DNA from 2 places in the Streptomyces sp. NPDC049954 genome. Region 2 is predicted to be linked to the other one. Evidence: predicted binding sites of a transcription regulator. Region 2 holds the regulator's gene; the other holds the start of a gene.
What was found. Region 2 encodes HrcA, which represses chaperone genes, less so after heat shock. Its sites were predicted from a motif close to TTNGCACTCNGNNNNNCNGAGTGCNAA; they were not measured.
Positions count from the first base shown of each region.

Region 1: the regulator HrcA is predicted to act here: its motif matches at 12,084-12,110, upstream of groES (co-chaperone GroES).

Region 1 covers NZ_JBFALS010000007.1:375,297-390,291, forward strand. The annotation lists gene AB0J21_RS18775 (NUDIX domain-containing protein) at 75-536, shown strand; gene alr (alanine racemase) at 666-1,802, shown strand; gene AB0J21_RS18785 (alpha/beta hydrolase) at 2,039-3,235, shown strand; gene tsaE (tRNA (adenosine(37)-N6)-threonylcarbamoyltransferase complex ATPase subunit type 1 TsaE) at 3,207-3,827, shown strand; gene AB0J21_RS18795 (hypothetical protein) at 4,017-4,226, shown strand; gene AB0J21_RS18800 (L,D-transpeptidase) at 4,326-4,907, opposite strand; gene tsaB (tRNA (adenosine(37)-N6)-threonylcarbamoyltransferase complex dimerization subunit type 1 TsaB) at 5,130-5,798, shown strand; gene rimI (ribosomal protein S18-alanine N-acetyltransferase) at 5,861-6,448, shown strand; gene tsaD (tRNA (adenosine(37)-N6)-threonylcarbamoyltransferase complex transferase subunit TsaD) at 6,441-7,598, shown strand; gene AB0J21_RS18820 (hypothetical protein) at 7,631-7,891, shown strand; gene AB0J21_RS18825 (hypothetical protein) at 7,843-8,238, shown strand; gene AB0J21_RS18830 (Uma2 family endonuclease) at 8,520-9,098, shown strand; gene AB0J21_RS18835 (SAM-dependent methyltransferase) at 9,128-10,339, opposite strand; gene AB0J21_RS18840 (DUF6234 family protein) at 10,414-10,842, opposite strand; gene AB0J21_RS18845 (polysaccharide deacetylase family protein) at 10,949-11,956, shown strand; gene groES (co-chaperone GroES) at 12,249-12,557, shown strand; gene groL (chaperonin GroEL) at 12,680-14,305, shown strand; gene AB0J21_RS18860 (LuxR C-terminal-related transcriptional regulator) at 14,734-14,995, shown strand, end outside.
Region 2 covers NZ_JBFALS010000003.1:381,246-396,240, forward strand. The annotation lists gene lepA (translation elongation factor 4) at 1-1,132, shown strand, start outside; gene AB0J21_RS08115 (long-chain fatty acid--CoA ligase) at 1,487-3,376, shown strand; gene AB0J21_RS08120 (hypothetical protein) at 3,427-3,645, shown strand; gene hemW (radical SAM family heme chaperone HemW) at 3,730-4,971, shown strand; partial or broken gene AB0J21_RS08130 (carboxymuconolactone decarboxylase family protein) at 5,091-5,347, opposite strand; gene AB0J21_RS08135 (DUF3097 domain-containing protein) at 5,364-6,179, opposite strand; gene AB0J21_RS08140 (MBL fold metallo-hydrolase) at 6,215-6,964, opposite strand; gene hrcA (heat-inducible transcriptional repressor HrcA) at 7,248-8,264, shown strand; gene dnaJ (molecular chaperone DnaJ) at 8,265-9,404, shown strand; gene AB0J21_RS08155 (nitronate monooxygenase) at 9,549-10,616, shown strand; gene AB0J21_RS08160 (16S rRNA (uracil(1498)-N(3))-methyltransferase) at 10,613-11,368, shown strand; gene AB0J21_RS08165 (pyridoxamine 5'-phosphate oxidase family protein) at 11,391-11,819, opposite strand; gene AB0J21_RS08170 (S41 family peptidase) at 11,935-14,995, shown strand, end outside.

The DNA.
Region 1 (14,995 bases), on a different contig from region 2:
CGCGTCATCCGCCCGTCACCCGGCGTTGGGGCGGATTCCAGCAGGATGTCCCGGTTCGGCCGCACAATGTCCCCATGACCCTTGCGAGAACGCGTGTCGCCGCGTACGTCGTGCGCTACGGGGCGGCCGGCCCCGAACTCCTCGTGTTCGACCACGTCGGCATGCCCGAGGCCGGGACGCGGGTCCCGGCGGGCGGCGTGCGGGACGGCGAGAGCGCGGCCGAGGCCGTCGTGCGCGAGGTCCGCGAGGAGACCGGGCTCGACGGACTGCGCCTCGCCCGCGCCCTCGCCGTCGACAGCGGCCCGCACCCGCACACCGGGGAGCCCCGGCGCACCACGTACTTCCTGCTGTGGGCGCCCAGGGAGGGCGCGTCCGCCTGGGAACACCACGTCGGCGGGGACGGCGAGGACGCGGGCCTCGTGTTCGCCTGCCGCTTCGAGCCGCTGCCGCTGTCCGCCCCGCTCGCCGACCGCCAGGACGCCTGGCTCGCCGCCGCCGACCCGCAGTGGGCCCGGAGTACGGCGACGCGGCGCTGAGCGCCCGCGAGCCACCTCGCGGGCACCCCGTCAGGCCCCTCTGGGAGCGGGACACAAGGGCCTCCGGGGCCCGGGACACAGTGGCCCTCTGAGACCGGGGCACTAAGGGCCGATGAGACACTGAGGCCGATGAACACGTCAGCGCCTGGCCCCAGGGCCGAGATCGATCTGGCCGCACTGCGCGCCAACGTACGCACACTGCGCGAGCGCGCTCCCGGTGCCGCGTACATGGCCGTCGTCAAGGCCGACGGCTACGGCCACGGCGCCGTGGCCTGCGCGCGCGCCGCGCGCGAGGCCGGGGCGGACTGGCTCGGCACGGCGACCCCCGCCGAGGCGCTCGCGCTGCGCGCCGCCGGTCTCGACGGCCCCCTCATGTGCTGGCTGTGGACCCCCGGCGGTCCCTGGCGCGAGGCGATCGAGGCCGACGTCGACGTGTCCGTGAGCGGCCTGTGGGCCCTCGACGAGATCACCGCCGCCGCGCGCGCCGCCGGCCGCACCGCCCGCGTCCAGCTCAAGGCCGACACGGGCCTCGGCCGCTCCGGCTGCCAGCCCGCCGACTGGCCGGAACTGGTCGGCGCCGCCCTGCGCGCCGAGGCCGAGGGCGCGGTCAGGGTGACCGGCCTGTGGTCGCACTTCGCGTGCGCCGACGAACCCGGCCACCCCTCGATCGCCGCGCAGATCACGCTGTTCCACGAGATGACCGGCCATGCCGAACGCGCCGGACTGCGCCCCGAGGTGCGCCACCTCGCCAACTCCCCGGCCACGCTGACCCTGCCGGAGGCGCACTTCGACCTCGTCCGGCCCGGAGTCGCGATGTACGGGCTCTCGCCCAGCCCCGAGCTGGGCGCCCCGGCCGATCTCGGGCTGCGCCCCGTCATGACGCTCAAGGCGCCGCTCGCCCTGGTCAAGCACGTACCGGGCGGACACGGCGTCAGCTACGGGCACGCGTACACGACGCCCGGCGACACGACACTCGGGCTCGTCCCCCTCGGCTACGGCGACGGCGTCCCCCGGCACGCCTCCGGCACCGGGCCGGTCCTGGTCGCCGGGAAGTGGCGCACCGTCGCCGGGCGCGTCGCGATGGACCAGTTCGTGGTCGACCTCGGCGGCGAGGAGCCCCCCGCCGGGACCGAGGCCGTCCTCTTCGGCCCCGGCGACCAGGGCGAACCCGGCGCCGAGGACTGGGCGCGCGCGGCCGGGACCATCGTCTACGAGATCGTCACCCGGATCGGCGCCCGCGTACCGCGCGTCCACCTGCACGCCTGACCCCGGGGCCGGGCCACGGGCGTAAGCGGCGGCAGGCCGGGGGACGAGTAGGACAGGCGGGGACGACGCAGGGAGCCCGGGGGCCGTGAGTCCGGGAGTCCGGGAGTCCCGAAGACGAGGAGGCGCGCGTGGGTGAGAGCGGGGCGCGGGCGGTCGCGCGCGGAGTCGCCGGAGCCGGCGCCGCCTACACGGCGGGCGCCGGGAGTCCCGGTACCGGGATCGGGCAGGTGTCCGCGCTGTCCGAGTCCGTCGGCGAGGTCGTCGCGGGGGCCGTCACCGACGCGAACTCCGCCGCGCGGGCCTGGCGCCGGGCCGGTTTCGCGGGCGCGGCCGTCGGCGTGCTCGCGGCGGGCGCCGCCGCCGGGGTCGCCGTGGAACGGCTCACCGTGGGACGCGGGATGCGCAGGAAGGCCCGGCTCGCCCTCGACGCGACCGCCCCCTTCGGCGCCCTGCGCGGAACACCCGGCACGGCCCTCGCCGAGGACGGCACCGAGCTGTACTACGAGGTCGAAGACCCCGGGCAGCAGGGGGAGGAGCCGCTCCCCACCGTCGTGTTCAGCCACGGCTACTGCCTCAGCCAGGACTCCTGGCACTTCCAGCGCGCCGCGCTGCGCGGCACCGTCCGCGCCGTCTACTGGGACCAGCGCAGCCACGGCCGCTCCGGACGCGGAAAGGCCCAGTCCGGTCCGGACGGCGACCCCGTCACGATCGAACAGCTCGGCCGCGACCTGAAAGCCGTCCTCGACGCCGCCGCCCCCGAGGGCCCGCTCGTCCTCGTCGGGCACTCGATGGGCGGGATGACCGTCATGGCGCTCGCCGAGCAGTACCCGGAGCTGATCGCGCGGCGGGTCGCGGGCGTCGCCCTCGTCGGCACCTCCAGCGGGCGGCTCGGCGAGGTCAGCTACGGGCTGCCCGCCGTCGGCGTCAACGCCGTGCGCCGCTTCGTCCCCGGCGTGCTCAAGGCGCTCGGCAGCCAGGTGACGCTCGTGGAGCGCGGCCGCAGGGCCACCGCCGACCTCTTCGCGGGGCTCGTCAAGCGGTACTCCTTCGGCTCCCCGGACGTGGACCCGGCGGTCGCCCGCTTCGCCGAACGCCTCATCGAGGCCACCCCCATCGACGTCGTCGCCGAGTTCTACCCGGCCTTCGCCGGCCACGACAAGGTCAGCGCCCTCGACCACTTCGCGGACCTGCCCGTGCTCGTGCTCGCCGGGACGAAGGACCTGCTGACGCCCGTCGCGCACAGCGAGGCCATCGCCGCGCGCCTGCCGGACGCCGCCCTCGTCCTCGTCCGCGACGCCGGGCACCTCGTCATGCTGGAACACCCGGAGCTGGTGGACGGACACCTCGCGGACCTGCTGGTACGCGCGGCAGGCGGGGCCCGCGCAGCCGCTACCGTGAACTCCCATGGAAGCAGCGCACCACCAGACTCCTGAGCCCACCGCCCCGCCCGCCGAGCCGCCCACCGCGCTCGCCGTCCCGTCCTTCGCGGTGGCCGGCCCGGCGGCCACGACACGCCTCGGCGGGCGCCTCGCCGCCGTCCTGCGCCCCGGGGACCTCGTCATGCTCAGCGGCGAGCTGGGCGCGGGCAAGACCACGCTGACCCGGGGGCTCGGGGAGGCCCTCGGCGTGCGCGGGGCGGTGACCTCGCCGACCTTCGTCATCGCCCGCGTCCACCCCCCGCTCGGCGCGGGGCCCGCCCTCGTGCACGTCGACGCCTACCGGCTCGGCGGCGGCCTCGACGACATGGAGGACCTCGACCTCGACGTGTCCCTCGCGGACTCGGTCGTCGTCGTCGAATGGGGTGAGGGCGTCGTCGAGGGGCTGACGGAGAACCGCCTCCAGCTCCGCGTCGACCGCGCCGTCGGACAGGCCGGGGAGGCCACCGGGGCCGGGACGCCGGACGAGCAGGACGAGACGCGCACCGTGACCGTCACCGCGTACGGCCCGCGCTGGCAGGACCCGGCCACGGTCGCGGCGCTCACCGCGCTGGGCGAGGGGCTGGCCGAGGGGGAGGAACCGGCCTGAGCCCGGAAGGTCCGGAGCGGGGGCGGTGGCGGGTGGCGCGGGCGGCGGGTTTCCGGCCGAGTGGCGCCGGTGGCGGGTTTTCCGACAAGGTGTCGGCATGATGTTGCGTCGCGGACCCGCGACGTGGTCACATGGAGCACGAGACCTGGTTAGGTCTACCTAACCACGCCTGGATCACTGGAGGCAGTCATGCCCGTGGCCGAACGCCCCGACCGAGGCCCGCGGGCCGCCCAGCCGCACGCGGCCCCCTCGATGAGCACCCTCCTGGCCTCCTGCGCCGCCGCGAACGCGGTCTCCACCCCACCGGCGGCACCCCGCAGCACGGAGGAAAACACGCGCGGACACGGTGCGGACGAGGGCGCGGGGGACGAACGGGAACGGCGCTCCGAAGCGGCGTAAGGCTCGCCCCGCCCCGCGTGTCCCGGTTCGCTGGTCCGGTTCGCGCGCCGGTCCGGACGGCTGTCGCGGCCGTTACGGCTGCTACGGCCGTTACGGCTGCTACGGGACGACGACGACCTTCGTGCCCGTCGGCGCGAACTGCCACATCGCCTCGGCGTCCTTCAGGGACTCGCGGACACCGCCCGTACGCGACTGCGGGTCCGGCGCGGGCGTCGAGCCGTCCTGGGCCGCGCTGAAACCGATCGTGACCCCGTCGACCAGGGTGAACCGGACGACGTGCACGACGGCGATGCCGTCCGAACCGGGCGTCGTCTCCGTCCGCGTCGTCACCGCGTAGGCGCCGGGGGACGGGCTGACCGTGCTCGGCGTGACCTCGTAGGTGCGCTGCGCCTTGCCGTCCTCGCCGACCAGCCACACGCGGCGCGCGTCGAGCGCGTAGACCACGCGGCGGCCGGTCCCTGAGTTCGCGGGCACGGCGGACGCGGACTGCGCCCCGTGCCTGCCCGCCCCGCCCTTGTCCTTCTGCGGGGCCGAGGACGACGGCGAGGGGGACGCGCTGCTGTGGTGCGAGGGGGTGAGGTGGTCGGGGGCGCTCGCGGACGCCTGGAAGGCCAGGAAGCCGATCCCGGCCAGGGCGGCCACGGTCAGCCCGGCCACCGTCGCGGAGCTTCTGCCTGCCACTGTGCCGCCTCCTGTGCGTGGTCCGCGCGCCGCCTGCGGGGCCCGGGTCCGGAATTCCGGTCCGAGTCTCCGGGGCCGGGTTCCGGGTTCCGGGTCCGACGGGGCGCCGAGTCGACTGGTGACGTTAGCAGCCGCGCGCACGCCCCTCCTCCCGGCGGCCTCCCGGTGGGCGCGTACGGCGGTCAGGACGTGCCGGGGGCATGAGCGCCGTAGGCTGTTTGCGTGCTCTTGCTCGCTCTGGATACCGCCACACCCGCCGTCACCGTCGCCCTGCACGACGGGGAGCGGACCCTCGCCTCAAACGCCCAGGTCGACGCCCGCCGCCACGGGGAACTGCTGCTGCCCGCCGTCGACCGGGTCCTGAAGGACGCCGGGGTCCGCCTCCCCGACCTGACCGGCCTCGTCGTCGGTACCGGCCCCGGGCCCTACACGGGGCTGCGGGTCGGCCTCGCCACGGCCGACGTCCTCGGCTTCGCGCTCGGCGTCCCGGTGCACGGCCTGTGCACCCTCGACGGCCTCGCGTACGCCGCCGGCCTCGGCGAGGACCCCGTCGAGGGGCCCTTCGTCGTGGCCACCGACGCGCGGCGCAAGGAGGTGTACTGGCGGCGCTACGCGGACGCCCGTACGCCCGTGACCGAACCGGCCGTGGACCGGCCCGCCGACATCGCCGCACAGGTCGCCGGGCTCCCGGCGGCCGGCGCGGGCGCGCTGCTCTACCCGGACACCTTCCCCGACGCGCGCGCCCCCGAGCACGCCTCGGCCGCCGCGCTCGCCGCGCTCGCCGCGACACGGATCGCCGCCGGCGAGGAACTGCCCGCGCCCCGGCCGCTGTACCTGCGCCGCCCCGACGCGCAGGTCCCCAAGAACTACAAGGTGGTCACCCCGCAGTGACACCCGCACCGACCGGCCCCGCCGCCCCGCCCGCTCCCGTCCCCGAGGCGGAGCTGCGGGAGATGCGCTGGTGGGACATCGACGCCGTCCTCGCCCTCGAACGTGAACTCTTCCCCGACGACGCGTGGTCGCGCGGCATGTTCTGGTCCGAACTCGCGCACGCCCGGGGCACCGGCGCCACCCGGCACTACGTCGTCGCGACCGGCCCCGAGGGGCAGCTCCTCGGCTACGGCGGGCTCGCCGCCTCCGGGGACCTCGCCGACGTCCAGACGATCGCGGTGGCCCGCGCGGCCTGGGGCGCGGGACTCGGCTCCCGGCTGCTGACCGACCTGCTGCGCAGCGCGACCGCCTTCGAGTGCGCCGAGGTCATGCTGGAGGTCCGGGTCGACAACGAACGGGCCCAGAAGCTGTACGAGCGCTTCGGCTTCGAGGCGATCGGCTTCCGGCGCGGCTACTACCAGCCGGGCAACGTCGACGCGCTCGTCATGCGGCTCACCGACCCGGGCAGCGCGCGCGCCTTCGACCGGGCGGGGGAGACCGGGGCGGCGCCCGGGCCCGCGGCCGTCGCCGAACACACCGAAGAACCCGGCCGGGAGACTGGCCCGACGACAGACCCAGCACAAGAAAGCGACACTCCAGGCCATGGCTGACGAACCGCTCGTCCTCGGTATCGAGACCTCCTGCGACGAGACCGGCGTCGGCATCGTGCGCGGCACGACCCTGCTGGCCGACGCCGTCGCCTCCAGCGTCGAGGAGCACGCCCGTTTCGGCGGCGTCGTGCCCGAGGTCGCCTCCCGCGCCCACCTGGAGGCCATGGTCCCCACGATCCGGCGGGCGCTCAAGGAGGCCGGTGTCGCCGCGAGCGACCTCGACGGGATCTCCGTGACCGCCGGGCCCGGACTCGCGGGCGCGCTGCTCGTCGGCGTCTCCGCGGCCAAGGCGTACGCCTACGCGCTCGGCAAGCCGCTCTACGGCGTCAACCACCTCGCCTCGCACATCTGCGTCGACCAGCTCGAACACGGACCGCTGCCGGAGCCGACGATGGCGCTGCTGGTGAGTGGCGGGCACTCCTCGCTGCTGCTGTCCGCCGACATCACCTCCGACGTCCGGCCGCTGGGCCAGACCATCGACGACGCGGCCGGCGAGGCCTTCGACAAGATCGCCCGGGTACTGCACCTCGGCTTCCCCGGCGGCCCCGTCATCGACCGGTACGCGCGCGAGGGCGACCCGGACGCCATCGCCTTCCCGCGCGGGCTCACCGGGCCGCGCGACGCGCCGTACGACTTCTCGTTCTCGGGGCTCAAGACGGCCGTGGCGCGCTGGATCGAGGCGAAGCGCAACGCGGGCGAGGACGTGCCGGTGCGGGACGTCTCCGCGTCCTTCCAGGAGGCCGTCGTGGACGTCCTGACCCGCAAGGCCGTCCGGGCCTGCAAGGACGAGGGCGTCGACCACCTCATGATCGGCGGCGGCGTGGCGGCCAACTCCCGGCTGCGCGCGCTCGCCGAGGAACGCTGCGAGCGGGCCGGTATCCGGCTGCGCGTACCGCGCCCCAAGCTGTGCACCGACAACGGCGCGATGGTCGCCGCGCTCGGCGCCGAGATGGTCGCCCGCAACCGCGCCGCCTCCGACTGGGAACTGTCCGCCGACTCCTCCCTCCCGGTGACCGAACCGCACGTCCCCGGGCACGACCGGGGCGAGTCCGACACGGAGGGCCCGCACGGGCACGGGCACGACCACGGCCACGGGGGCCACTCCCACGACCACGTGCACGAGCTGGCGAAGGAGAACCTGTACCGGTGACGTCCGCCGAGCCGTCCACGGTGACGACCTGCATGTGGGAGGCGCGCGCGGCCGGGGGACGCGGACCGGAACTCCTCGACTGGGCCCGCGCCCAGCCGCTGCCGCGGCGCCCCCTGCGCCGCGAGACCTTCCGCGCCCCGCAGGACCGCGTCCTCGTCCTCACGTGGTGGCCGGGCCCCCAGGACACCGCCTTCCCCGAACTGCCGGAGCCCCCTGAAGAGTTGACGACCCGGGCGGTGCACCGGTGGCGGTTCGAGTCGGTGGGGGTGGAGGAGGGGGAAGAGGGGGCCTGAGCCCGCCTGGGGGCCGCCGTCCGTCCCGCAGCCGGCGGGCCACGGTCGCCGCTCTGGGCGAGACCGTCGCGCGTATCGCGCCCACCGCCCTCCCGTCCTTCACCCGCGAGCTGGACGAGGCGTCCGCCCGGGCCCGGGCGAAGACGGACCCGGCAGCGCTGCGCCGCTTCACCGCGCACTGGTCCGTCTACGTGCGCCTTCAGCGCCATCCCGCCCTCGCGGCCCGGCTGAGGCGGCTGGAGCAACGCGCCGCGCACGGAACGGCGGACGGGGCGCGGGAGGCGGCCTCGGGCATCGGCGCGCTGCTCGACCAGGCGCGAGCGGCCGTCGCGGGGGACGCCCGCTGAACGGACTCTGACGCGGCCTCACCGCATGTGCGGGCGCGGTGCGGAGCCGGTGCGGCTGGGACGGAGATCCGCTGTCGCGGTCGCCGCTGCCCTTCTTCAGGCTCACTCGTTCGGGGGGATGATCGTCTTTTCCGCCACGCTCCGTGACGGAGTCAGGCATGGTGGGGGCACGGTTCGGGGGTCTTCTGATCCCGGTGAAGTTCGAAAGGGTGCCGCACATGGTCCTCGTTCACGGCGTGCCTCCGGGAACCCGGGCAGGATGGAGGGGAGGAGGCGAGGCCATGACCCCGGACACCCCAGCCCGGCCGGAGATGACGCTCGAGGAGTTCGAGCAGATCGCCGGCACGGCGCCCGAGACCGTGCGACTGGAGTATCTGAACGGAAAGATCGAGGTCAAGCCCGTGCCGGACGGCTGTCACGACGAGATCGTCATGTGGCTCCTGGAGCAGTGTCTTCAGTTTCGGCCGGATCTCCGGCTCTATCCCGAGCGCGGGCTGAAAGTGGAGAGGTACCGCAGTGGCCGCGCGAGGCCGGACGGGGTGCTCGCGCCGCGGCGACACTTCCTCACGGCGGGGGAGTGGGCCAACCCGGAGGGGGTGCTGATGACGGTCGAGGTGACGTCCCACGACCGGGACACCCGGCAACGCGACCACGTGGACAAGGCGGCCGGCTACGCGGCGGCCCACATCCCCGTCTACCTCCTGATCGACCGGAGCGCGGACAGCTTCACCGTGCACACCGATCCCGAGGGCGGCAGCTACCGTAGCGTCACGTCCCGACCGTTCGGCACGCCCATCGACCTCCCCGACCCGGTCGGGTTCACCCTGCGGAGCGAGGAGCTCAAGGAGATCGTCGACTGAGCCGATCGCAGGGCGGTCCGCCCGCCCCCTCACCCCGCCGGCCGCCCCACCAGCATCACCGGAGCGCCCGCCGCCCTGGTCAGGAAGACGGTCGCCGCGTTCGGGCCCTTCGGTTTCACCTGCTTGCGCAGTTCCTCCGGCTCCATCGCCGAGCCGCGCTTCTTCACGGTGAGCGTGCCGACCTCCCGCTCCCGCAGCAGGGCCTTCAGCCGCTTCACGCCGAACGGCAGGGTGTCGGTGATCTCGTACGGGCGGGCGTACGGGGTCGGGCGCAGGCGGTCCGAGGTGACGAAGGCGATCGTCTCGTCGATCAGCGCGCCGTCCAGTTCCTCGGCCACCTCCGCGACCAGATGCGCGCGGATCACGGCCGCGTCCGGCTCGTACAGGTAGCGGCCGACCTCCCGCACCGGCGGGTTCGGCAGTCCCCGCCCGGTGAGGCGGTGGGCGCCCGGCAGGAGCGTCGCGGTCGCCGCGCCCGGCCCCGGCTCCCCGCCCGGCCCTGTCCCCGGCTCCCCGCCCGGTCCCGTACCGAACCAGAGCACGGCCTCCTTGAGGTCGCCGCCGTCCGAGACCCACTCCGCCGAGGCGTCCGGCGGGATCGCCTCGTGCGGGACGCCCGGGGCGACCTTGAGCGCGGCGACCGGCGCCCCGCGCGCCGCGCCGACCGCCCAGGACAGGGGCGGCGAGTACGCCTCGGGGTCGAAGATCCGGCCCCGGCCGCCGCGCCGCGCCGGGTCCACGAACACCGCGTCGTACCCGGACAGGGCGATCTCGGCGACCTCCGCGCACTCGACGGTGACGAGGTCCGCGAGGCCCAGCGCCTCGGCGTTGGCGCGCGCGACCTCGGCGGTCAGCGGATCGCGGTCCACGGCCAGTACGGCGATCCCCTCGCGGGCCAGCGCGAGCGCGTCCCCGCCGATCCCGCAGCACAGGTCGGCGAGCCGCCACACCCCGAGCCGCGCGAACCGGCGCGCGCGGTGGGCGGCGACCGGGGCCCGGGTCGCCTGCTCCACGCCGCCCGGCGTGAAGAACATGCGTCCCGCGTCCGCCGCCCCGAACTTCGCCGCCGCCCGGTCCCGCAGCCGCGCCTGGCCGATCGCGGCGGACACGAGCGGCGCCGGATGCGTACGGCGCAGCCGCGTGGCCGTCGGCAGCTCCTCGGCGGGGCGCAGCCCGCGCAGCTCGTCGAGCAGGGCGGCGCCCTCGGGGGTACGCAGGGCACGGAAGTCTTCGAGGTCCACCCGCCCATTCTCCGGTGCCGTCTCCCCGGTCCTGTACGCGGGACGCGAAGCCCGGCCCGTCCACCGTCCTCCGCTCAGCCGCCGGGGCACTCGTCGCTGTCGCCGCCGCTGAAGCACTGCCCGTACGTACCGCGGTAGTTCGGGGCCGGGGCCCGCGAAGGAGCCTTCCCGGGGCCCTGCGCCCAGCTGAGCGCCGCGACCAGCAGCAGGACGAGGGCCAGGAGGCCCTGGAGCACGGCGGCCACCCGCTCCCGGCCCCACCAGAACAGCGCGGTGAGCAGCGCGCCGAAGCCGCCCACGCCCAGCACCGTGTACCGCAGCGTGCTGTGGTCCGGCGGGTCCGGGGAGCCGGACGCGGCCCAGCCGCTCAGACCGTCCGCGAAGAACGCCCAGGCCACCACCGCCAGCTCCACCAGGCCGAGGATCACGGCCAGCGCCACCTGGGCCCACGCGGAGGGCGGGGCCGGCTGAGGCGCGGGGCGCGGGGACGAGACGTCACTCATGGGACCAGGCTCGTACGGCCGTGCGGTGGAAGCGCGTCCTCCGCCCGGCTGTTGCGCAATCGTGGCGCGCCCGCGCCGCGCGACAGCCGTAGCAGGATGCGGCCCCATGAGATTAGTACGACAAAAAGACAGAAAGACCCCATGGGGTGGCGCGTCCGCACGGCGTCGGCTGCCGCTCCTGCTCGCCGCCCTCCTCGCCGCCTCGGGCTGCGCGACCGGGGCGCAGGACGCGAGCGAGGGGGCGAGCCCGTCCCCGCGGGCGAGTGCCGGGGCCCAGGGCGCGCCCGGACCGGCCGCCGCGGCCCCGAAGGGCGCGCTGGAACTCGACCGGGAGGCGGCGAAGGCCGCCGCCGAGCGGGCCATCGCCGAGCGGGCCCGCGTCGCCCGCGAACGCAAGGCCCTGGTCGCGGCCTCCCGTCGCTGGGGCCTCAAGCAGCCGCCGATGATCGCCCCGCCCCCGCCCGCCGACAAGGTGCTGCCCCCGACCCGGACCGGCTTCGAGGTGCGCGGCCAGGAGGACGACGCCCTGCCCCCGGTCTTCACGACGGTGCCGACCACCGACCGCGTCGTGTTCCTGACCATCGACGACGGCGACAACAAGGACCCCGAGACGCTGCGGATGCTGGAGGACCTGCACATCCCGTACTCGGCGTTCCTGAGCGACTACCTCGTCAGCGACGACTACGGCTACTTCCGCAAGGCGCGGGACAAGGGCGTCGCGATCAACAACCACACCCTGCACCACCGCTACCTGCCCGCGCTCTCGCACGAGGAGCAGCGCGAGGAGATCTGCGGGATGCAGGACATCCTGGGCCGCCAGTACGGAAAGCGGCCCGAACTGTTCCGGCCGCCCTACGGCGACTACAACCGCGACACCCTCGTCACCGCCAAGTCCTGCGGGGTGCGCGCCGTGCCGCTGTGGAACGCGGAGGTCTTCCCCGGCCGCTGGGAGTACCGCGAGGCCGACCAGGACCTGCACCCGGGCGACATCGTGCTGACGCACTTCCAGGGCCGCGCGCAGTGGAAGGGCACCATGCCGGACGCCCTGCGCACGTTCCTGCGAACCGTCACCGAGAAGGGTTACGCGGTGGCCAGGCTGGAGGACTACGTCTGACCGCTGAGGCCGTCCGCCGGTCCTCCGCGGCCCCGGCACCGGCCCTCTGTCGCCCCGTAACCGGCCCGTGGCGGGCCCTTCGCCGGTCCGCCGCGGGCCGCTCGCCGGCCTGCCCGTCGGGACTCGTCTGGCACTCCGCTTGACCGAGTGCTAATCGCAGTCATAGTCTCGGCCCTGGCACTCCCCACCGGAGAGTGCCAAACAGCGACGGGCAGTCCGGCACCCGCGACGACGGACCACCTGGTCGCCACCCCATTGACCCCGCGAGATCTCCGAAGGGGGAGGTCGGATCGTGACGACCGCCAGCTCCAAGGTTGCCATCAAGCCGCTTGAGGACCGCATTGTGGTCCAGCCGCTCGACGCCGAGCAGACCACGGCCTCTGGCCTGGTCATCCCGGACACCGCGAAGGAGAAGCCCCAGGAGGGCGTCGTCCTCGCTGTGGGCCCGGGCCGCTTCGAGAACGGCGAGCGCCTGCCGCTCGACGTCAAGACCGGCGACGTCGTGCTCTACAGCAAGTACGGCGGCACCGAGGTGAAGTACAACGGCGAGGAGTACCTCGTCCTCTCGGCTCGCGACGTGCTCGCGATCATCGAGAAGTAATCCACCCGGATTCACCCAGCTTTGCTATGAGCTGCGCCCCCGGCCCCCGATTCACTTGAAGCCGGGGCCGGGGGCGCGACTCGTTTTCAGATCCAGTTTTCCGAGAGGGCTGAACCGCTCCCATGGCGAAGATCCTGAAGTTCGACGAGGACGCCCGTCGCGCCCTTGAGCGTGGCGTCAACAAGCTTGCCGACACCGTGAAGGTGACGATCGGTCCCAAGGGCCGCAACGTCGTCATCGACAAGAAGTTCGGCGCCCCCACCATCACCAACGACGGTGTGACCATCGCCCGTGAGGTCGAGGTCGAGGACCCGTACGAGAACCTCGGCGCCCAGCTCGTCAAGGAGGTGGCGACCAAGACCAACGACATCGCGGGTGACGGCACCACCACCGCGACCGTCCTGGCCCAGGCGCTCGTCCGCGAGGGCCTGCGCAACGTCGCCGCCGGCGCCTCCCCCGCCCTCCTCAAGAAGGGCATCGACGCCGCCGTCAAGGCCGTCTCCGAGGACCTGCTCGCCACCGCGCGGCCGATCGAGGAGAAGTCCGACATCGCCGCCGTGGCCGCGCTGTCCGCCCAGGACAAGCAGGTCGGCGAGCTCATCGCCGAGGCGATGGACAAGGTCGGCAAGGACGGTGTCATCACCGTCGAGGAGTCCAACACCTTCGGTCTGGACCTCGACTTCACCGAGGGCATGGCCTTCGACAAGGGCTACCTGTCCCCGTACATGGTGACCGACCAGGAGCGTATGGAGGCCGTCCTCGACGACCCGTACATCCTCATCCACCAGGGCAAGATCGGTTCGATCCAGGACCTGCTGCCGCTGCTGGAGAAGGTCATCCAGGCCGGTGCCTCCAAGCCGCTGCTGATCATCGCCGAGGACGTCGAGGGCGAAGCCCTGTCGACCCTGGTCGTCAACAAGATCCGCGGCACCTTCAACGCCGTCGCCGTCAAGGCGCCCGGCTTCGGCGACCGCCGCAAGGCGATGCTCGGCGACATGGCCACCCTCACCGGTGCGACCGTCATCGCCGAGGAGGTCGGCCTCAAGCTCGACCAGGCCGGTCTGGACGTGCTGGGCACCGCCCGCCGCGTCACCGTCACCAAGGACGACACCACCATCGTCGACGGTGGTGGCGAGCAGTCCGAGATCACGGGCCGCGTCGCCCAGATCAAGGCCGAGATCGAGTCCACCGACTCCGACTGGGACCGCGAGAAGCTCCAGGAGCGCCTCGCGAAGCTCGCCGGCGGCGTCTGCGTGATCCGTGTCGGTGCGGCCACCGAGGTCGAGCTGAAGGAGAAGAAGCACCGTCTGGAGGACGCCATCTCCGCGACCCGCGCCGCGGTCGAGGAGGGCATCGTCTCCGGTGGTGGCTCCGCGCTCGTCCACGCCGTCAAGGTCCTTGAGGGCTCCCTCGGCAAGGAGGGCGACGAGGCCACCGGTGTCGCCGTCGTCCGCCGCGCCGCCGTCGAGCCGCTGCGCTGGATCGCCGAGAACGCCGGCCTGGAGGGTTACGTCATCACCTCCAAGGTCGCCGAGCTGAACAAGGGCGAGGGCTTCAACGCCGCGACCGGCGAGTACGGGGACCTGGTCAAGGCCGGTGTCATCGACCCGGTCAAGGTCACGCGCTCCGCGCTGGAGAACGCCGCGTCCATCGCCTCCCTGCTTCTGACGACCGAGACCCTGGTCGTCGAGAAGCCGGCGGAGGAGGAGGCGGAGGCCGGCGGTCACTCGCACGGTCACTCCCACTGATCCGCTCCGCTTGGGTCGCGAGGTCCGGTCTTCCCCTCTGGGGAGGCCGGGCCTCGTTCTGTTTGCCGTCGCCGGGGGTTCGGCCTTCGGCCGTGTCCTCAAGCGCCGGACGGGCTGGGAAAAGATGTCCTCAAGCGCCGGACGGGCTTGATGGGGTGCGCCTTCGGGCCGGGGCTTCGGGGAGGGGTGTCCTCAAGCGCCGGACGGGCTTGGTTGGGTGCGCCTTCGGGCCTGGCTTCGGGGAGGGGTGTCCTCAAGCGCCGGACGGGCTTGATGGGGTGCGCCTTCGGTCTTGGGCTTCAGGAGTGAGGGGGCCTTGTCCCCGGGTGTTGCTGTCGGGCTGGTCAGGTGGGGTGAGGAAGGTCACTCGATCTTGACGGGCGCGGGGGTGGGCTCGGAGTCTTGGGGCCTCTGGTGACGGGGGGCCTGTGAACGGACCTGGTGGGAGTCGGGGTGACGTCGACTCGGTGGTGCGGCTGCTGGGCGAGCCCGAGGTGCGGCTGCTCACGCTCGTCGGGCTCGGCGGGGTCGGCAAGAGCCGGCTGGCGCGGCAGGTGCGCGTCGCGCTGAGCGAGGCCGGGACGGACGTCGCGGTCGTGGAACTTGCGGGCGCCGCCGGGCCCGAGGCGGCGCTCGCGCTGCTCGCCGACGCGCTCCCCGCGGTCGCGGACGACTCGGCTCCCGTGCTGC
Region 2 (14,995 bases):
GTCGACCAACGCGACGCACGAGCTGCTGGAGATCGGCACCAACTCCCCGGAGATGCTGCCCGCCGACGGCCTCGGGGTCGGTGAGGTGGGCTACCTCATCACCGGCGTCAAGGACGTGCGCCAGTCCAAGGTCGGTGACACGATCACCACGCTGTCCAAGGGGGCCACCGAGGCCCTCGGCGGCTACAAGGACCCGAAGCCGATGGTGTTCTCGGGCCTCTACCCGCTCGACGGCTCCGACTACCCGGAGCTGCGCGACGCGCTGGACAAGCTCCAGCTCAACGACGCGGCGCTGGTCTACGAGCCGGAGACCTCGGCGGCTCTCGGCTTCGGCTTCCGCGTCGGCTTCCTCGGCCTGCTGCACCTCGACGTGATCCGCGAGCGGCTGGAGCGCGAGTTCGGCCTCGACCTGATCGCGACGGCGCCCAACGTCGTCTACCGCGTCGTGATGGAGGACCGCAGCGAGACCACGGTCACCAACCCGAGCGAGTTCCCCGAGGGGAAGATCGACCAGGTCTTCGAGCCGGTCGTGCGGGCCACGATCCTCGCGCCCAGCGAGTTCATCGGCTCGATCATGGAGCTGTGCCAGAACCGGCGCGGCGTCATGCTCGGCATGGACTACCTGTCCGAGGACCGCGTGGAGATCCGGTACACGCTGCCGCTCGCCGAGATCGTCTTCGACTTCTTCGACCAGCTCAAGTCCAAGACGCGCGGCTACGCCTCGCTGGACTACGAGCCCACCGGCGAGCAGACCTCCAGCCTCGTCAAGGTCGACATCCTGCTGCACGGTGACAAGGTCGACGCGTTCTCCGCGATCACGCACAAGGACGCGGCGTACGCGTACGGGGTGCGGCTCGTGGCCAAGCTGCGCGAGCTGATCCCCCGGCAGGCCTTCGAGGTGCCCATCCAGGCCGCGATCGGCTCCCGGGTCATCGCCCGCGAGACCATCCGCGCCATCCGCAAGGACGTCCTCGCCAAGTGCTACGGCGGTGACATCTCCCGTAAGCGGAAGCTGCTGGAGAAGCAGAAGGAGGGCAAGAAGCGCATGAAGATGGTCGGCTCCGTCGAGGTGCCCCAGGAAGCCTTCATCGCGGTGCTCTCCAGCGACGAGAGCGGCGGCAAGAAGAAGTAGCGGCCAATACCGGAGAAAAGTAGCGGCCAGTACCGGAGAGAAGTAGCGGTCGGTACCGGAGGAGCGGCGGCGGCAGGGGAAGCAAGGACCGGCCGCCGGGCCTTCGATGACCTCCGGTGAACCGCGGGCCCGTCACGTTCCGGCGTGGCGGGCCCTTCGTCGTCCCCGGGGCGGGTCACCGTGGACGAGAGGCTGGTGGGGCCCGTGGGGCGGGTGTGAGGAATTGTGCTCAGGTCACCCCTTACATGCAGGCCACGCGGGCTCTACTCTGATCACCATCTGATAGTTACTCGCCAGTTAAACAACGATCGATCGTTACCAGTCGCACGCAGAGGCGCGGGCCCGGAGGTTGTCGTGAGCGACACACAGACCAAGATCGAGAACCGTCCGCCGTCCGTGGCGAACCTCTTCCTGGAGCGGGTCGCGGCGACCCCGGACGCGGAGGCGTACCGGTACCCGGTCCCCAGCTCCTCCGGGAGCGGCCCCGACGACTGGGCCTCGCTGAGCTGGGCGCAGGCGGCCGAACGGGTCGAGGCGATCGCGGCCGGCCTGATCGCCCTCGGGGTGCGGCCCGAGGAGCGGGTGGCCCTCGCCTCCGCCACCCGCGTCGAATGGGTCCTGGCCGACCTCGGCATCATGTGCGCGGGGGCCGCGACGACCACCGTCTACCCCTCGACGAACACGAGCGAGTCGGCGTTCATCCTGGCCGACTCCGACAGCCGGGTGCTCATCGCGGAGGACGCGGCGCAGCTCGCCAAGGCCCGGGAGAAGCGCGCCGAGCTGCCCGCGCTGCGGCACGTCGTCGTCCTCGACACGGAGGGCGTCGACGCGGACGAGGCCGATCCGGAGGGCTGGCTGCTCACCCTCGCCGACCTGGAGAAGAACGGCGCCGAACACCTCGCGAGCCACCCCGAGGCGGTCCGGGACCGGGTCGGCGCCATCACCGCCGACCAGCTCGCGACCCTCATCTACACCTCCGGCACCACCGGTCGCCCCAAGGGCGTCCGGCTGCCGCACGACTGCTGGTCCTACCTGGCGAAGGCGATCGCCGCGACCGGCCTGGTGCGGCAGGACGACGTCCAGTACCTGTGGCTGCCGCTCGCCCACGTCTTCGGAAAGGTGCTCACCTCGGGGCACATCGAGGTCGGGCACGTCACCGCCGTCGACGGCCGCGTCGACAAGATCATCGAGAACCTGCCGGTCGTACGGCCCACCTACATGGCGGCCGTCCCGCGCATCTTCGAGAAGGTCTACAACGGGGTCGCCGCGAAGGCGCGGGCCGGCGGGAGCGCCAAGTACCGGATCTTCCAGTGGGCCGCGGGCGTGGCCCGCGAGTACGCCAAGGTCTCGCAGGACAACTTCCGCCGCACCGGCACCGCGCACGTGCCCTACGGGCTGCGCTCCCGGCACAAGGTCGCCGACGCCCTCGTCTACTCCAAGCTCCGCGAGGCCTTCGGCGGCCGGCTGCGCGCCGCCGTCTCCGGCTCCGCCGCGCTCGCCCCCGAGATCGGCTACTTCTTCGCCGGGGCCGGCGTGCACATCCTGGAGGGCTACGGACTCACGGAGACGAGCGCCGCCTCCTTCGTCAACCCGGGGGAGGCGTACCGCACCGGCACCGTCGGCAAGCCGCTGCCCGGCACCGAGGTCAGGATCGCCGAGGACGGCGAGATCCTGTTGCGCGGCCCCGGCGTCATGTCCGGCTACCACGGGCTGCCGGAGAAGACCGCGGAGGTCCTGGAGAGCGACGGCTGGTTCCACACCGGGGACATCGGCGAACTCTCCGTCGACGGCTACCTGCGGATCACCGACCGCAAGAAGGACATCATCAAGACCTCCGGCGGCAAGTACATCGCGCCCGCCGAGGTCGAGGGCCGCTTCAAGGCCGTGTGCCCGTACGTCTCCAACATCCTGGTGCACGGCGGCGACCGGAACTTCTGCACCGCCCTCATCTCCCTCGACGAGCCTGCCCTCACGGACTGGGCGAAGGAGAACGGGCTGGGCGACCGGAGCTACGCCGAGATCGTCGCGGCCGAGGAGACCGTGGCCCTGATCGACGGCTACGTGCGGGAGCTCAACGCCGGCCTCCAGCGCTGGGAGACGATCAAGAAGTTCCGGCTGCTGCCGCGCGACCTCGACATCGAGCACGGTGAGCTGACCCCGAGCCTCAAGCTCAAGCGGCCCGTCGTGGAGCGCGAGTACGGCCACCTGCTGGACGAGATGTACGCCGGGGCGCGGGAGGCGTGAACCGGCCGGCCCGGGATGCGGACGACGGACCGGCACGCGATGCTCGGGGCATGGCCGGATCAGGACCGCACGTGACAGTGGACCCGCCCGCCCCGGACGGAGGCAGGCGGGTCCGGGCCGACGGCGAGAACCTGGGTGTGGCCCACGGCACTCGCGACCTCGCCGAGTTCCTGCGCCGGGCCGGTCTGGAGGACGCCGACGAGTCCGTCGCCGAGTCGAGCGGGCTCATCGAGTGGCGCGGCGGCGGTCCCGAGACCTGGGAGGGGTAGCCGGGCGGGGCCGGGGCGCCTCGCGCGGGCCCCGGCCCTTCCGCGCGGAAGCTCACTCCCGGTGACCTTCGCGGGCCTGGGACAATGGACCCCATGCCTTCCGCACTGCCTGACGGCGAGCCCGTGCCCGAGACCGGGGAGCTGCCCCCGTACGCCCTCGAAGGCGCGGGGGAGCGCCCGCTCGGGTTCTACCTGCACGTCCCGTACTGCGCGAGCCGCTGCGGGTACTGCGACTTCAACACGTACACCGCCACCGAGCTGCGCGGCTCCGGCGGGGTGCTCGCCTCGCGCGACAACTACGCGGACACCCTCGTGGACGAGGTGCGTCTGGCCCGCAAGGTGCTCGGCGCGGACCCGCGCCCGGTGCGGACGGTGTTCGTCGGCGGCGGTACGCCCACGCTGCTCGCCGCCGCCGACCTCGTCCGGATGCTGAGCGCCGTACGCGAGGAGTTCGGGCTCGCCGAGGACGCCGAGGTGACCACCGAGGCCAACCCCGAGTCCGTCGACCCGGCGTACCTGGCCGAACTGCGCGAGGGCGGGTTCAACCGCGTCTCCTTCGGCATGCAGAGCGCGAAGCAGCACGTGCTGAAGATCCTCGACCGCAACCACACGCCGGGGCGGCCCGAGGCGTGTGTGGCCGAGGCGCGCGCCGCCGGTTTCGAGCACGTCAACCTCGACCTGATCTACGGGACCCCCGGCGAGAGCGACGAGGACTGGCGGGCCTCGCTGGACGCGGCGATCGGCGCGGGTCCCGACCATGTCTCGGCGTACGCGCTCATCGTCGAGGAGGGAACGGGGCTCGCGCGGCGCATCCGGCGCGGTGAGATCCCGATGACCGACGACGACGAGCACGCGGACCGCTACCTGATCGCCGAGGAGGCGCTCAGCCGCGCCGGTTTCTCCTGGTACGAGGTCTCCAACTGGGCGACGACCGAGGCCGGTCGCTGCCTGCACAACGAGCTGTACTGGCGCGGCGCCGACTGGTGGGGGGCCGGGCCGGGGGCGCACAGCCACGTCGGCGGGGTGCGGTGGTGGAACGTCAAGCATCCTGGCGCCTACGCGGCGGCCCTGGCCGGGGGACGCTCGCCGGGGGCCGGGCGGGAGATCCTGAGCGAGGAGGACCGGCGGGTGGAGCGCGTCCTGCTGGAGCTGCGGCTGAGCGAGGGCTGCCCGCTGTCGCTGCTGCGGCCGGACGGGCTCGCGGCGGCGTCGAGGGCCGTGGCCGAGGGACTGCTCGATCCGGCGGCGCATCGCGCGGGGCGGGCCGTGCTCACCCTGCGGGGGCGGCTGCTGGCGGACGCGGTGGTGCGGGATCTGGTGGACTGAGGCTCGCCTGCGGCCTCGCTCGGTCCTCAAGCGCCGGACGGGCTTCATGGGGCTGGTGCGATCTGGGGGTGTCCTCAAGCGCCGGACGGGCTCGAAGGGGCGCGCGTCCGAGGCGCGGGTCAGCTCGACGTACGGGCGAACATGCCGGGCTCGTACGAGCCCCCGGGTTGTGCGCGATCACGTTCACGCGCGTCGCGGTGTTGATCAGGGAGACCAGGCAGACCAGCGCGCCGACCTGGTCGTCGTCGCAGTGCTCGCGCACCCGGGCCCACGTCTCGTCAGACACGCCGTGGTCGCCGAGCCGGGCGCCCTCTTCGGCGAGCGCCGGCGCGGCCCGTTCGGCCTCGGTGAACACCGTGCTGTGCCGCCAGGCGGCTCCCGCCGGGATCCGGCTACGGTGCCGTCACGAAGTCGATCAGCTCCTCCACCCGGCCGAGCAGGGCCGGTTCCAGGTCCTTGTAGGTGTGGACGTGGGACAGGATGTGCTGCCAGGCCGCCCCGGTGTTCTCCGGCCAGCCCAGGGCGCGGCACACGCCGGTCTTCCAGTCCTGGCCGCGGGGGACGCGGGGCCAGGACTCGATGCCGAGGGAGGACGGCTTCACCGCCTCCCACACGTCGATGAACGGGTGGCCGACGACCAGGGCGTGCGCGCTCGTCACCCCGGCGGCGATGCGTGACTCCTTCGAGCCCGGGACGAGGTGGTCCACCAGGACGCCCAGGCGGGCGTCGGGGCCCGGGGCGAACTCGGCGACGATCGAGGGCAGGTCGTCGACCCCCTCCAGGTACTCCACGACCACGCCCTCGATCCGCAGGTCGTCGCCCCACACCCGTTCCACCAGCTCCGCGTCGTGCCGGCCCTCGACGTAGATACGGCCCGCCCGCGCCACCCGGGCGCGCGCCCCGGGCACCGCGACCGATCCGGAGGCCGTACGGGAGGGCGCGGCCGGTGTGGTGGAGCGCGGGCGCACGAGCGTCACCGCACGGCCCTCCAGCAGGAAGCCGCGCGGGGCCAGCGGGAAGACCCGTCGCTTGCCGAAGCGGTCCTCCAGCGTCACGACGAGGCCCTCCGCCGACTTCTCCCAGGACAGCACCGCCCCGCAGAAGCCGGTCGTCACCTCCTCCACCACGAGGTCCCGCTCCAGGGGAACCTCGGGAGCGGGCCGCTGCTTCTTCCACGGCGGGGTCAGGTCGGAGGAGTACGCGCGCATTCCTCAGACGATAGGAAATGCCGCCGTTCGGGGGATCACGACACGCCGTGCGCCGCGTCGAGTTCGGCGCGCTGGGCCCGGACGAAGGCCGCGTCCACCACCGCTCCGTGCCCCGGGACGTACAGCGCGTCCTCGCCGCCCAGGTCCAGCAGCCGGTCCAGGGCGTCCGGCCAGCGGGCCGGGACCGCGTCCGGTCCGGCCTGCGGGGGACCCGACTCCTCGACCAGGTCGCCGCAGAACACGACGGTGGGCGCGGCCGGTCCGGCGCCCGGTACGACGACCACCAGGTCGTGGCCGGTGTGCGCCGGGCCCACGTTGGCGAGCAGGACCCGGCGGCCACCGTCCAGGCCGAGCGTGAACTCGCCCGACACCGTGTGCTCCGGGGCGCGCGCGAGGTCCGCCGCCTGCGCCGCCTCGTCCTCGTCGAGCCCGTGCCGCACCGCGTCCGCGTACAGCGCCGCACGGCCCTGCGGGGAGCCGAGCAGCCCCTCGACGCCGACCGCCCCGTACGTCGTCACCCCCGCGAAGGCCCCGGCGCCCAGCACGTGGTCGAAGTGCGGATGGGTCAGTGCGAGATGCGTCACGCGCCCGCCGCCGAGCAGGGACTGCGCCCCGGCACGCACCGCGCCGCCCTCCCGCACGCTCGCGCCCGCGTCGACCAGCAGGGCCGTGCCGCCCGCCGTGACCAGGCCCACGGTGCAGTCCCACGCGGGCAGCCGCAGCCGGGCCACCCCCGGTGCGAGCCGCTCCCATCCGCCGTCGGTCACCGCTCGCTCCCGTTCCATGTGCGCCGCCTCCCGTGCCCGGGCGCCCGGCGAAACCGTCCACCGGCGCTCCGGGCCCGTCCCTTGGTGACAGCCGCGGCTGTCCGTTCGTGGTCTTCGGCCCTACCCTGCCCCGTCCTGTCCTCCTCAGCCGTGCCGGGGGCGCACGACCTGCCGTGCCACCGCCCTTGCCGGGGGCGTACCTCACGGCCGTACACTGGCCGGGGAAGTGCTGGCACTCAGACAGGGCGAGTGCCAAGCCCGGACCGGTGATCGCCGGCCGGCGACCAGGGAGGTGTGCGCGGTGCTCAGTGAACGCAGACTCGAAGTGCTGCGCGCCATCGTCCAGGACTACGTCGGGACCGAGGAGCCGGTGGGCTCCAAGGCGCTCACCGAGCGGCACCGGCTCGGGGTCTCCCCGGCCACGGTGCGCAACGACATGGCCGCGCTGGAGGAGGAGGGGTACATCGCCCAGCCGCACACCAGCGCGGGCCGTATCCCGACCGACAAGGGCTACCGGCTGTTCGTCGACCAGCTCGCCGACATCAAGCCGATGACCGCCCCCGAGCGGCGCGCCATTCAGAACTTCCTGGACGGCGCCGTCGACCTCGACGACGTCGTGGGCCGCACGGTGCGGCTGCTCGCGCAGCTCACCCGGCAGGTCGCCGTCGTGCAGTACCCCTCGCTGACGCGCTCGACGGTGCGTCACGTGGAGCTGCTGGCGCTGGCCCCGGCCCGGCTGATGCTCGTGCTCATCACCGACACCGGCCGGGTCGAGCAGCGCATGGTCGACTGCCCGGCGCCGTTCGGTGACACCTCCGTGGCCGATCTGCGGGCCCGGCTCAACAGCCGGGTCGCCGGACGCTGGTTCGCCGACGTCCCGCAGCTCGTGCAGGATCTCCCCGAGTCCTTCGAACAGGACGACCGGGGGACCGTCTCGATCGTGCTCTCCACCTTGCTGGAGACCCTCGTCGAGGAGACCGAAGAACGGCTGATGATCGGCGGCACGGCCAACCTGACCAGGTTCGGGCACGACTTCCCCCTCATGATCAGGCCGGTGCTGGAGGCGCTGGAGGAGCAAGTCGTGCTCCTGCGGCTGCTCGGCGAGGCCAAGGACTCGGGCATGACGGTCCGGATCGGTCATGAGAACGCCTACGAGGGGCTCAACTCCACCTCGGTGGTCTCGGTCGGCTACGGTTCGGGCGGCGAGGCAGTCGCCAAGCTCGGCGTGGTCGGACCGACCCGCATGGACTACCCCGGAACGATGGGAGCGGTACGCGCAGTGGCTCGTTACGTCGGACAGATCCTGGCGGAGTCGTAAGTGGCCACGGACTACTACGCCGTACTCGGCGTGCGCCGCGACGCTTCCCAGGACGAGATCAAGAAGGCGTTCCGGCGTCTGGCGCGGGAACTTCACCCCGACGTCAACCCGGACCCCAAGACGCAGGAGCGGTTCAAGGAGATCAACGCCGCCTACGAGGTGCTCTCCGACCCGCAGAAGAAGCAGGTCTTCGACCTCGGCGGGGACCCGCTGTCCCAGGCGGGCGGTGGCGGGGCCGGCGGCTTCGGCCAGGGCGGCTTCGGGAACTTCTCCGACATCATGGACGCGTTCTTCGGCGCCTCCTCGCAGCGCGGACCGCGCTCGCGGACCCGGCGCGGCCAGGACGCCATGATCCGGCTGGAGATCGACCTCAACGAGGCGGCCTTCGGCACCACCAAGGACATCCAGGTCGACACGGCCGTCGTCTGCAACACCTGCAACGGCGAGGGCGCCGCCCCCGGCACCTCGGCGCAGACCTGCGACATGTGCCGCGGTCGCGGTGAGGTCTCCCAGGTCACCCGGTCCTTCCTGGGCCAGGTCATGACCTCCAGGCCCTGCCCGCAGTGCCAGGGCTTCGGCACCGTCGTGCCGACGCCCTGCCCGGAGTGCGCGGGCGACGGACGGATCCGCTCACGGCGCACCCTGACCGTGAAGATCCCGGCCGGTGTCGACAACGGCACCCGCATCCAGCTCGCCGGGGAGGGCGAGGTCGGCCCCGGCGGCGGCCCCGCCGGTGACCTCTACGTGGAGATCCACGAGGTGGCCCACGCCGTCTTCCAGCGGCGCGGGGACGACCTGCACTGCACCGTCACCATCCCGATGACGGCGGCGGCGCTCGGCACGAAGGTGCCACTGGAGACACTGGACGGGACCGAGGACGTCGACATCCGGCCCGGCACCCAGTCCGGGCAGTCCGTGCCCCTGCACGGCCGCGGCGTGACCCACCTGCGCGGCGGCGGGCGCGGCGACCTCATCGTGCACGTCGAGGTCCAGACGCCCGGGAAGCTCGACGCCGAGCAGGAGCGACTGCTGCGCGAACTCGCCGAGCTGCGTGGCGAGGAGCGGCCCCTCGGGCAGTTCCAGCCCGGACAGCAGGGCCTGTTCTCCCGGCTCAAGGACGCGTTCAACGGCCGTTCCTGAGGCTGCCGCCCGCCGAGGGCGTACCCGTGCGGCCCGCGTGAACTTCTCGCGCGGGCCGCACGGCCGTGTCCGGCTCCCTCCCGGCCGCCGCCCGAGGGCTCGGGTGGCGGGCGGCGCCCGGCGGGCTCGTGGGACGATGCGGGCATGTCCTCAAGTCTGACCGAGCTTCTGCGGCACCCGATCGTGCAGGCTCCCCTCGCGGGCGGTGCCTCCTGCCCGGCGCTGGCCGCCGCGGTGTCCGGCGCCGGCGGCCTCGGGTTCCTCGCCGCCGGGTACCGCGGCGCCGACGACGTACGCGACCAGGTCAAGGAGACGAAGGAACTCACCTCGCGCCCCTTCGGCGTGAACCTGTTCCTCCCGCAGCCCGCCGGGGACCCGGAGGCCGTGGCCGCCTACGCAGGGCACCTCGCCGAGGAGGCGGACCGCTACGCCGCGCCGCTCGGCCCCGTCCCCGAGGGCGCTCTCGACGACGCGTACGAGGACAAGGTCGAGGTCCTGCTCGCCGACCCCGTGCCCGTCGTGTCCTTCACCTTCGGCTGCCCCACCCGCGACGTCCTCGACGCCTTCCAGCGGGTCGGCACCGTCACCGTCGTCACCGTGACGACGCCCGAGGAGGCGCGGGCCGCCCAGTGGGCGGGCGCCGACGCCGTGTGCGTCCAGGGCGTCGAGGCGGGCGGCCACCAGGGCACGCACCGCGACGACCCGGCCTGCGACGGCGCCGGGATCGGTCTGCTCGCGCTCGTCAGCCAGGTCAGGGAGACCGTGCCGCTGCCGTTGGTCGCGGCCGGCGGGCTCATGCGCGGCGCGCAGATCGCCGGGGTGCTGGCCGCCGGGGCGCAGGCCGCGCAGCTCGGCACCGCCTTCCTGCCCTGCCCCGAGTCGGGGGCCTCGCCGCTGCACAAGGCGGCGCTCACCAACCCGCTGTTCGTGCGCACCGAACTGACCCGGGCCTTCTCCGGCCGGCCCGCGCGCGGACTCGTCAACCGCTTCGTGCGCGAGCACGGACCGCAGGCCCCCGCCGCCTACCCCGAGGTGCACCACCTGACCTCGGGGCTGCGGAAGGCCGCCGCGACCGCCGGGGACGCGCAGGGCATGGCGCTGTGGGCGGGGCAGGGCCACCGGATGGCCCGTACGCTGCCCGCCGCGCGGCTCGTCGAGACGCTCGCCGCCGAGACCCGTACGGCCGCCGCCGCCCTGGGAGGTGCCGCGTGACCGCGCCCGTCTTCCTCGCCGAGGACCTCGCCGCGCGCGCCCGCGAGGGCGCCGCCTACGTGCTCGACGGGCCCGAGGGGCGGCACGCCGTGTCCGTGAAGCGGCTGCGGCCGGGGGAGGACGTCGTCCTCACCGACGGCCACGGTCACTGGGTGCCCTGCGTCGTGCTGTCCGCCGAGGGCAAGGACCGGCTGACCGTCGAACTCGGCGCGCTCGCCGAGGAGTCCGTGGGCAGTCCGCGCATCACCGTCGTCCAGGCGCTGCCCAAGGGCGACCGGGGCGAACTCGCCGTCGAGACGATGACCGAGACCGGCGTCGACGCCGTCGTCCCGTGGCAGGCGGCCCGCTGCGTCACCCAGTGGCGGGGCGAGCGCGGCGCCAAGTCCCTCGCCAAATGGCGGGCCACGGCACGCGAGGCGGGCAAGCAGTCGCGCCGCCCCCGGTTCCCCGAGGTCGCCGAGGCGATGACCACGAAGCAGGCCGCCGCCCTGCTCGCCGAGGCCGACTTCGCGGCCGTCCTCCACGAGGACACCGCGACCCCGGGCGAGGCCCTGGCGAGCGTGGAACTGCCCGACCGCGGCGAGATCGTCCTCGTCGTCGGCCCCGAAGGCGGCGTCTCCCCCGAGGAGTTGGCGGCCTTCACCGCCGCGGGGGCGCACGTGTGCCGGCTGGGCCGCAGCGTCCTGCGCACCTCCACGGCGGGAACGGCGGCCGTGGCGCTGCTGATGGGGCGCACGGGACGCTGGGGCTGAGCACGCCCCGGCCCGGGCCCGCTCAGGCGGGCTGCCCCCGCAGCAGCCACCGGCGCACCCGTACCTCCAGCAGCGCCCGCGGTTCGCCCGGGCGTTCCGGGATGGCCGGGTCCCAGCCGTACTTGGCGAGGAAGCCCTCGCGCACGGAGTCGGGGAAGCGGGTGTGGTGGACGCGGGCCTCGCCCTCCGCGACGAGCGGGTGCTCGCCGTCCTCCAGGGCCAGCGAGACCTTCGGGGACCGCTCGGCCAGCCGCGCCTTGACCGAGTTCGCGCCCGTACCGATCCACCACACGCCTTCGGGGCCGCGCGGGCCCTCCTCCTGGCCCCCTCGGTCCCGCTGTCGCGGCCGGAAGACGAACCAGACGGGGGTCACGTGCGGGGGCCCCTCGGGGCGAGCCACGCACAGCCAGACATTGCGTGCACGGTCCAGGCGTTCGGCGACGGTCTCCATGGGCCCATCCCACCCCCGCCGGGGCCGTTTCGGGAAGTCTCCGGACCCGGCGGGCGGCGCGCGCGGAGCGAGGACCCCTGTCCCGAGCGGGGCCCCGCTGCTTAGGGTGGCCCTTGTGACACAGCCTGCCTATCTCCGTTTTCCGCACATCCACGGCGAGTTGCTCGCCTTCACCGCAGAGGACGACGTCTGGCTCGCCCCGCTCGACGGGGGACGCGCCTGGCGCGTCAGCGCCGACAACGTGCCCGTGCACCACCCGCGGATATCTCCCGACGGCACCACGATCGCCTGGACCTCCGCGCGCGACGGCGTGCCCGAGGTGTTCGTCGCGCCGGTGGACGGCGGTCCCGCGCGCCGGCTCACGCACTGGGGCAGCCACAAGACCTCCGTGCGCGGCTGGACCCCGCAGGGCGAGGTCGTCGCGGTCACCGCGCACGGCCGGGCCTCGCTGCGCCGCACCTGGGCCCACGCGATCCCCCTCGACGGTTCGCCGCCCCGGGTCCTGCCCTACGGGCCGGTCGGCTCGCTCGCGTACGAGGGCGAGGGGGAACTGGTCCTGCTCGGCACCGTCACCATGGGCCGCGAGGCCGCCTGGTGGAAGCGCTACCGGGGCGGCACGGCGGGGAAGCTGTGGATCGGGCCGGACGACGACGGTTCGTGGGCGCGGGTCCACGAGGGGATCGACGGCAACATCGAGGACCCCCTGTGGGTCGGCGGGCGCATCGCGTTCCTCTCCGACCACGAGGGCGTCGGCGCCGTCTACTCCTCGCTGCCCGACGGGAGCGACCTGCGCCGCCACACCCCCGTGGACGCCGACGGGTTCTACGCGCGCCACGCCGCCGGCGACGGCCGCCGCGTCGTGTACTCCAGCGCCGGTGAACTGTGGCTGCTGGACGACCTCGACGGGGCCGAGCCCCGCAGGCTCGACGTGCGCCTCGGCGGTCAGCGCGCCGACCGCCAGCCCTATCCGGTCAGCGCCGCCCGCTGGTTCGCGGGCGCCGCCCCCGACCACACCGGACGGGGCAGCGCCGTGCTGGTGCGCGGCGCCGTGCACTGGGTCACCCACCGCGACGGGCCCGCCCGCGCCCTCGCCGTCGAACCCGGCGTACGGGCCCGGCTGCCGCGCACCTTCCGGGTGGACGGGGAGGAGTGGGTGGCCTGGGTCACCGACGCGGAGGGCGAGGACGCCCTGGAGTTCGCGCCCGCCACCGGCAAGGCGCCGGGCTCCGCGCCGCGCCGGATCGCGGCCGGCCGCCTCGGCCGGGTCCTGTCCCTCGCGGTGTCCCCCGACGGCAGCCGGATCGCGGCCGCCGCGCACGACGGCCGGGTGCTGCTCGTCGAGCGCGAGTCAGGAGAGGTCCGCGAGGTGGACCGCAGCGAGGACGGCGACGTCTCGGGCCTGGTGTTCTCACCGGACTCGGCGTGGCTCGCGTGGTCGCACCCCGGCCCCGACCCGCTGCGTCAGCTCAAGCTCGCGCACACCGCCGACCTCACGCCCGTCGAGGCGACGCCGCTGCGGTTCAGCGACTACAGCCCGGCGTTCACCCCGGACGGCAAGCACCTCGCGTTCCTGTCCGACCGGGCCTTCGACCCGATGTACGACGCGCACAACTTCGACCTGGCCTTCGTCGGCGCGACCCGCCCCCACCTGATCACGCTGGCCGCGACGACGCCCTCGCCGTTCGGCCCGCAGCGGCACGGCAAACCCTTCGAGGCCCCCGACAAGGACGGCACCCCGGAGGCCGAGACCGGGGGCGGCACGCAGACCCGCATCGACCTCGACGGGCTCGCCGACCGCATCGTGCCCTTCCCCGTGGAGGCCGGGGAGTACTCCTCGCTGCGCGCCGCGAAGGACGGCGTGCTGTGGCTCTCGCACCCGCTGCACGGAGTGCTCGGCACCTCGGGCGCGACCCCCGCGTCGGAACCGCCCAAGTCCCGCCTGGAACGCTGGGACTTCGGCCAGCACCGGGTCGAGGAACTGGCCGGGGAGGCGAGCGGGTACGCGGTGACCGGGGACGGCAGGCGGGTCCTGCTGTGGACCGGCGAGAAACTGCGCGTCGTGCCCAGTGACCGCCGCGCCTCCGGCGACGAGGACAGCGACTCCAACATCACCGTCGACCTCGGCCGGGTACGGCAGAGCGTGGACCCGGCCGCCGAGTGGCGGCAGATGTTCGACGAGACCGGCCGCATCATGCGGGACAACTTCTGGCGCCCCGACATGGGCGGCGTCGACTGGGACGGCGTCCTCGACCGCTACCGGCCGGTGCTGGAGCGGGTCGCCACCCACGACGACCTCGTGGACCTGCTGTGGGAGGTGCACGGCGAACTCGGCACCTCGCACGCGTACGTCACCCCGGCCGGCGGCGGGGGCCACGCGGCGACCCGCGCCGGACTGCTCGGCGCCGACATCTCCCGGCACGAGGACGGGGTGTGGCGCGTGGACCGCGTCCTGCCCTCGGAGACCTCCGACCCGCACGCCCGCTCCCCGCTCGCCGGGCCCGGCGTCGCGGTACGGGCCGGGGACGCGCTGCTCGCGGTCGGCGGCCGGCCCGTCGACCCGCTGCTCGGCCCCGGTCCGCTGCTGCTGGGCACCGCCGGGCACACCGTCGAACTGACCGTGGCCCCGGCCGGCGGCGGCGAGCCCCGGCACGTCGTGGTCGAACCGCTGCGCGACGAGGAGCCCTTGCGCTACCACGACTGGGTCGCCGGGCGCCGCGCCCACGTCCAGGAGAAGTCCGGCGGCCGGCTCGGCTACCTGCACGTGCCCGACATGGTCGGCTCGGGCTGGGCGCAGATCCACCGCGACCTGCGCGTGGAGATCGGCAAGGACGGGCTGATCGTGGACGTCCGTGAGAACCGGGGCGGCCACACCTCGCAGCTCGTCGTCGAGAAGCTGGCCCGCCGCATCGTCGGCTGGGACGTGCCGCGCGGGATGCGGCCCTCCAGCTACCCGGAGGCGGCCCCGCGCGGACCGGTCGTCGCGGTGGCCAACGAGTTCTCCGGCTCCGACGGCGACATCGTCAACGCCGCGATCAAGGCGCTCGGCATCGGCCCGGTGGTCGGCACCCGCACGTGGGGCGGGGTCGTCGGCATCGACAACCGCTACCGCCTCGTGGACGGCACCGCGATCACCCAGCCGCGCTACGCCTTCTGGTTCGAGACGGTCGGCTGGGGCG